Regions from separate parts of the Streptomyces sp. cmx-18-6 genome, predicted to be linked through region 1. Evidence: riboswitches for the same ligand, from Rfam matches in the RefSeq annotation. Region 1 holds a riboswitch; each other region holds the start of a gene.
The links. Region 1 has a riboswitch for cobalamin ahead of ACLJPL_RS23175 (ABC transporter substrate-binding protein). Riboswitches for the same ligand answer to the same signal wherever they lie in the genome.
Positions count from the first base shown of each region.

Region 2: another riboswitch for cobalamin. It lies ahead of ACLJPL_RS15430 (CoA-acylating methylmalonate-semialdehyde dehydrogenase); the one in region 1 lies ahead of ACLJPL_RS23175 (ABC transporter substrate-binding protein).
Region 3: another riboswitch for cobalamin. It lies ahead of ACLJPL_RS25360 (ribonucleoside-diphosphate reductase subunit alpha); the one in region 1 lies ahead of ACLJPL_RS23175 (ABC transporter substrate-binding protein).

Region 1 is NZ_JAEBEP010000010.1:65,361-67,614, reverse strand. Features, by position in the region: gene ACLJPL_RS23175 (ABC transporter substrate-binding protein) at 1-913, opposite strand, end outside; cobalamin riboswitch at 974-1,159, opposite strand; gene ACLJPL_RS23170 (beta-ketoacyl-[acyl-carrier-protein] synthase family protein) at 1,456-2,254, opposite strand, start outside.
Region 2 is NZ_JAEBEP010000005.1:523,906-526,159, reverse strand. Features, by position in the region: gene cobF (precorrin-6A synthase (deacetylating)) at 1-412, opposite strand, end outside; cobalamin riboswitch at 602-781, shown strand; gene ACLJPL_RS15430 (CoA-acylating methylmalonate-semialdehyde dehydrogenase) at 1,009-2,254, shown strand, end outside.
Region 3 is NZ_JAEBEP010000011.1:260,777-263,030, reverse strand. Features, by position in the region: gene ACLJPL_RS25370 (carbon starvation CstA family protein) at 1-730, shown strand, start outside; gene ACLJPL_RS25365 (YbdD/YjiX family protein) at 727-930, shown strand; cobalamin riboswitch at 1,110-1,245, shown strand; gene ACLJPL_RS25360 (ribonucleoside-diphosphate reductase subunit alpha) at 1,380-2,254, shown strand, end outside.

The DNA.
Region 1 (2,254 bases):
CCGGGTTGGACTCCAGGAACTCGATCTTCTTCTCGGCGCTCTCGGCGGTCTGCATCGTGCGGCTCAGATCGCCGATGACCAGGACGTCGGGGTTGCGGTCGGCGACGGTCTCCCAGCTGATCTGGGGCCATTCGTCGTGGGTGTCGTCGAAGACGTTCTTCGCGCCGAGCTCGCGGGTGATGACGCCGGGAGCGCCGCAGCAGCCCGCGAGGTAGGGGGCCTTGGAGTCGGAGAACCAGTAGAGGAGCGAGGCGTCGGACGCGTCGATCCCCTCGGTGGCCTTCTCCACCCGCGCCTGGAGCCTGCCCACCAGCGCGTCGCCGCGCTCGGGGACGCCGAACACCTGGGCCAGTTCGCGGACCTCGGTGTAGACGCTGTCCATGGTGAGGGGCGCGGTACGGGCTCCGTCGCCGCCGCCGCTGTTGTCCTTGCCGACGCAGTCGGCGGGCGAGACGTAGGTGGGGACGCCGAGCTTCTCGAACTGTTCGCGGGGTGCGACGCCGCCCTTGGCGAGGGTGGAGGCGAAGGAGGCGCTGAGGAAGTCCGGCTCCTTGTCGAGGACCTTCTCCGACGAGGGGCGGTTGTCCGAGATGCGCTCGACGCTCTCGTTGGCCTTCTCCAGGCCCTTCATGACCGGGTCGCTCCAGGTCGCCGTGCCCGCGAGCCGGTCGGCGAGGCCGAGCGAGAGCAGGATCTCGGTCGATCCCTGGTCAACGGAGACGGCCCGCTGGGGCGGGGCCTTCACGGTGACGGTGCGCCCGCAGTTCTTCAGGGTGACCGGGAAGCCGGCCGCCTTGTCGCCGCCCTCGGCGGACGAGGTGGCGGCCCCGCCACCGCAGGCGGTGAGCAGGACGAGCCCGGCCGCGAGCAGGGCGGCGGTGCGTATCGGGGCGGGGGTGGCCGTGGGCAGCACGAAGGACCTCGGTGTCTCTGGGCCCAGCCGCGGAGCCCGTCGTACGGTTCCCGTGCCCCGGTGCGGGGCGCGGATGCCAGCAGGTCTTCGGACTCGGGTTCGTCCGGGCGGGACGCCTTCCCGGAGCGCTTGTGCTCCAGTGGCCGTGGCCCCGCCCGTCCCCCTCACCGCTGCGCGTCAGTTCCGGTCTCGCACCGGATTCCCTGACCCCGTCGCTGGGGTTCGACTGGCCCCGGCAAGCTATCACGGGGCTTCGCGCAGCTCAGAGCCGGTGCGGGGGCCGGCTCCCGGCGGGCCGGTGCGGCGCGGGATCGTCCCGCCGCACCGGCCCGGACGCCCTCCGCTTCGGTTGCGGAGCCTGGCGGGCCGTCGGGCTGAAGGGTCACGGAGCTGCTCGGATCACAGAGCTTCGCGGGTCACGGAGCTTCGTGGTCACCGAGCTGTGAGGTCGCGGAGCTTCGCGAATCACGGAGCTTCGCGGTCACGGAGCCGCCCGTCAGGGAGCGGCGCGTCAGAGACCGCGCGTCAGGGAGCCGCGCGGGTCAGGGAGCTTCGAGCGCGATCACCGCGTTGTGTCCGCCGAAGCCGAAGGAGTGGCTGACGGCCCGTCGTACGGGCGCCTCGCGCGGAACCTTCGTGACGCAGTCGATGTCGAAGTCCGGCGCGGGGGCGTCCAGGTTCGCGATCGGCGGGACGGTGCCGTGCTGGAGCGTCAGGACGGTCAGTCCCGCCTCGATGGCGCCCGCCGCCCCCATGCAGTGCCCCAGTACGCCCTTGGGGGCGGTGACGGGCGGCCGGTGCGGGTAGGCCCGGCCGATGAGGGCGGCCTCGGTCGCGTCGCCCTGCGGGGTCGACGTCCCGTGCGCGTTGACGTGGTCGACGTCCTCGGCGCGCCAGCCCGCGTCGGTCAGCGCCGCCTCGACGGCCGCCCGGGCGACGTCCCCTGAGGGGTGCGGGCTGGTGGGGTGGTGGGCGTCGGTCGTGGCCCCGGCTCCCGCCAGCAGCGCCCGGGGGGCCGCTCCTCGGGCGCGGGCGTCCTCGGCCCGCTCCAGGACCATGATCGCGGCGCCTTCGCCCATGACGAGCCCGGACCGGCCGGCGGCGAAGGGGCGGCAGAGGCGGGCGGGGTCCCCGTTCCGCAGCGCCGCCGCGCCCGAGCGGGCGAAGCCGGTCATGGCGACCGGGAAGACGATCGACTCGGTGGCTCCGGCGATGGCGATGTCGCACTGGCCCAGGGCCAGCATGTCGCGGGCCACGGACAGGGCCGTCACCCCGGAGGAACAGGCCGTGCACGGCGCGAGGCTGGGCCCGGTGGCCCTCATCTGGATGGCGATCTCGGCC
Region 2 (2,254 bases), on a different contig from region 1:
CACGGGCCCGGATGTCCTCCAGGATCGCGAGGGTGCTGTCGTACAGGGACGGGTCGCCCCACACCAGGAAGGCCCCGCACTCCCCCGGTGCGAGCTCCTCGATGATCAGGCGTTCGCAGATGTCGGCGCGGCGGTGACGCCAGTCGTGCACCGCCGATGTGTAGCGCCCGCGGTCGTCCTGGGTGCGGTCCCGCCAGGGGTCGTCGGCCTCGACGACCCGGTAGGGGCCGGTCAGGTGCTCGGCCAGGATGTCCCGCCGCAGCCGGGTCAGGGAGTCCTTCTCCCGGCCCTTGCCGAGCACGAAGAAGACCTGGGCCCTGCGCATCGCCTTCACCGCGGCGAGGGTCAGATGGTCGGGGTCGCCGGCTCCCATGCCGATGACGAGGATGTGGCGGGGTGCGTCGTCGCTCATATCGGCCGATCATGCCAGCAGCGGGGCGGGCGATCGGGCCAGGGGCGAGGCGACCGATCGGGCCGGTCGCGGACCCGGCGATCACACCGGGGGCGGGGCGGGCGATCACGCCGGGGGGCGAGGCGGGGTGGACTTACTAGGACGTCCAACTATATGTTCGTGAGCAGAGGGGTGACCGGCGGGCAGCCGGGCGCCTCGAAGGCCCGTGGTGTCAGGGAAGCCGGTGCGATTCCGGCGCGGTCCCGCCACTGTGACCGGGGAGTTCGTCCTCGCAGGACACGCCACTGACGGCGAAGCGGTCGTCGGGAAGGCATGAGGGCGGGCACTGATCCGGGAGTCAGGATACCGGCCGCGGGATGTTCCGTGTTTCCACGAGGATGGAGCAGACACGCATGGCACCGGTCCGCACCCACGGCCCCGCAGGCCCGTCCCGGCGAGCGGTTCTCCCCGCCCCCTGACGGCCTCCGCCCTTCGCGTCCCCCTACGGCGAGCCCTTCCGGCACCCGCGCGCATCCGACCGGTGCGCCGTGCGCCGGTGGAGCCGTGCGCCATCCCCGGATCTCTCCTGACGATCTCACCGACGAGAGCAGGCTTTCATGGTCCGCGAACTCACCCATTTCATCGGCGGCAAGCACACGCCCGGCGCCTCGGGCGCGTACGGCGACGTGTACGACCCCAACACCGGCCGGGTCCAGGCCCGGGTGCCGCTGGCCGGCCGGTCCGAGACCGAGGCGGCCATCGCCGACGCCGCCGAGGCGCAGGTCGAGTGGGGCGAGTGGAACCCGCAGCGCCGCGCCCGGGTCCTGCTGCGCTTCCTCCAACTGGTCGAGAAGGAGAAGGACTCCCTGGCCCGGCTGCTCTCCTCCGAGCACGGCAAGACCGTCTCCGACGCGCACGGCGACATCGCGCGCGGGCTGGACGTGGTGGAGTTCGCCGCCGGTGTGCCGCATCTGCTGAAGGGCGAGTTCAGCGACAACGCGGGGTCCGGGATCGATGTCCACTCGCTGCGCCGGCCGCTCGGGGTCGTGGCGGGCATCACCCCGTTCAACTTCCCCGCGATGATCCCGCTGTGGAAGGCCGCGCCCGCTCTGGCCTGCGGGAACGCCTTCATCCTGAAACCCTCCGAGCGGGATCCCTCGGTGCCGCTGCGGCTCGCGGAACTGTTCCTGGAGGCGGGGCTGCCGCCCGGGGTCCTCAATGTCGTCAACGGCGGCAAGGAGACCGTCGACGTCCTGCTGGAGGACCCGAGGGTCAAGGCGCTCGGCTTCGTCGGCTCGACGCCGATCGCCGCGCACATCTACGCCACCGCCGCCGCCCACGGGAAGCGGGCGCAGTGCTTCGGCGGGGCGAAGAACCACATGATCGTGATGCCGGACGCCGATCTGGACCAGGCGGTGGACGCGCTGATCGGGGCCGGTTACGGCTCCGCGGGCGAGCGGTGCATGGCGATCTCGGTGGCCGTGCCGGTGGGCGAGGCCACCGCCGACGCGCTGGTGGCCAAGCTCACCGAGCGGATCGGCGAGCTGCGGATCGGCCGTTCGGACGACCCGGACGCCGACTTCGGGCCGATGGTGGGGCGCGACGCGGTGGACCGGGTCCGGGGCTATGTCGACCTGGGCGTCGAGGAGGGGGCCGAACTGGTCGTCGACGGGCGGGACTTCGCCCTGGAGGGGCACGAGGAGGGCTTCTTCGCCGGGGCCTCGCTCTTCGACCGGGTCACCCCGGACATGCGGATCTACCAGGAGGAGATCTTCGGCCCGGTGGTGTCCGTGGTCCGCGCGGCCGACTACGAGGAGGCGCTCCGGCTGCCCTCGGAGCATCCCTACGGCAACGGCGTCGCCC
Region 3 (2,254 bases), on a different contig from region 1:
CGTGGACGCCGGCACCCGGGTCGGGCGCTTCATGCTCCAGGACATGCTGGGCAACGTCTACAAGCCGTTCCGCCAGGTCAGCTGGAAGCCGGGCGTCTGGTTCGCCAGCGCCGTGGTCGTCGGCGGCTGGGGCTACTTCCTCTGGGTCGGCGTGCACGACCCGCTGGGCGGCATCAACCAGCTCTTCCCGCTCTTCGGCATCGCCAACCAGCTGCTGGCCGCCGTCGCACTCGCCGTCTGCACCACGCTGCTCGTCAAGTCCGGCCGGCTGAAGTGGGCGTGGGTCACCGCGGTCCCGCTCGCCTGGGACGTGGCGGTCACCCTCACCGCGAGCTGGCAGAAGATCTTCTCGCCGGACGTGAAGGTGGGCTTCTTCGCCCAGCGCGACAAGTACCAGGCGGGCATCGACGCGGGCGAGGTGCTGGCGCCCGCCAAGAACATGGACGACATGCGGACCGTCGTCACCAACTCCACCGTCGACGGCGTGCTGTGCGCCCTCTTCGCCGTCCTCATCATCGTGGTGCTCGTGGACGCCGGCCGGGTCTGCTTCAACGCGATCCGCGACCCGGAGAGCGTCAAGCTCCACGAGACGCCGTACGTCGAGTCCAAGCTCGTCGCCCCCGCCTCCATCTTCGCCACCAAGGAGGAGAAGGCCGAGCTGATCGCGGCGGGCGTCGGCCCCGAGGGCGGCATCCGCAAGGAGTCGGCGGGGACCGGGAGCCGGACATGACCGTCGCGGACGTACGGAGGGTGGCGGGGCGGATCCGCTGGTACGTCCGTGAGCTGACCGGCGAGTCGGTGTACGACCGGTACGTGGCGCACGCCAGGTCCCACGATCCGGACACGCCGGTGATGACCCGCCGCGCCTTCGAGCGGAGCCGTATGGACGCCCGCGAGGCGGACCCCCGCGAGGGCTTCCGCTGCTGCTGACCACCACCGGCCGATCGGGGCCGTCGCACCCCTTCCAAGGGCGCGGCGGCCCCTTTTCGCGGCCTCGGAAGGGGGCGTACGTACGCCGCCGATACGGAAAAAGGCGGGCGAAGAAACCAGACCGTCACACCAACTTCTGTTCACGCCGACACAACATGTGGGGGCTTCCTCATCGGGCGGCCCCCACATGTATGCTCGACCTCGCTGTCGCCGCAGGGGAATCCGGTGTGAATCCGGAACTGTCCCGCAACGGTGTGATCAGTGTGCTTTTGCACACCCGTAGTCCGACGACCTGTCGACAGCGCGTCCGGCTCGACCGAACCGGACGCCAGACGTCCGGGCCTCGCGGATGGGCCGGTGGACGCCGTGTGCAGTGCTGCCTTCATGGCACCGTGCTGCCCGGCTCCCCCTTCCCGCCGCCGGCCCCCAGCCGAGCGAGGGAAAGCCCAGTGACCATCGCGCCCGCCGATCCGGTTTCAGCCACCGAATCCGCTGCCTCCACCACGTCCGGAGCAGGCACGAACGACGGACCCGGGACCGCCCTGCTGCGGACCCTGACCGACCTCACCGTCGATCTGCCCGACACCGACCCCGGACGGGTCGCCGCCTCCGCGCTGCGCGGGCGCAACGCCCGGTCCGACGAGGCCGAGCTCCGCTCGCTGGCCACCGAGGCCGCCGCGGGCCTGATCTCCGAGGACCCGGCGTACTCCAAACTCGCCGCCCGGCTGCTGACCCGTACGATCGCCGACGAGGCCGCGAGCCAGGGCGCGACGTCCTTCTCCGCCTCCGTCGCGGTGGGCCACCGCGAGGGCCTGATCGCCGACCGCACCGCGGCCTTCGTGGAGCTGCACGCCAAGGCGCTGGACGAGCTCGTGGAGCGGACGCTCGCCGAGGGCGCGGACGACCGTTTCGGCTACTTCGGCCTCCGTACGCTGCACAGCCGCTACCTGCTGCGCCACCCGATCACCCGCCAGGTCATCGAGACCCCGCAGCACTTCATGCTGCGTGTGGCCGCGGGCCTCGCCGAGGACGAGTCGGTGCGGGCGCTGGACGAGGTCGCCGCGCTCTACGGGCTGATGAGCAAGCTCGACTACCTCCCCTCCTCCCCCACGCTCTTCAACTCCGGCACCCGGCACCCGCAGATGTCCTCCTGCTATCTGCTGGACTCGCCGAAGGACGAGCTGGACTCGATCTACGACCGCTACCACCAGGTGGCGCGCCTCTCGAAGCACGCGGGCGGCATCGGCCTCTCCTACTCCCGCATCCGCGCCCGTGGTTCGCTGATCCGGGGCACCAACGGGCACTCCAACGGCATCGTGCCGTT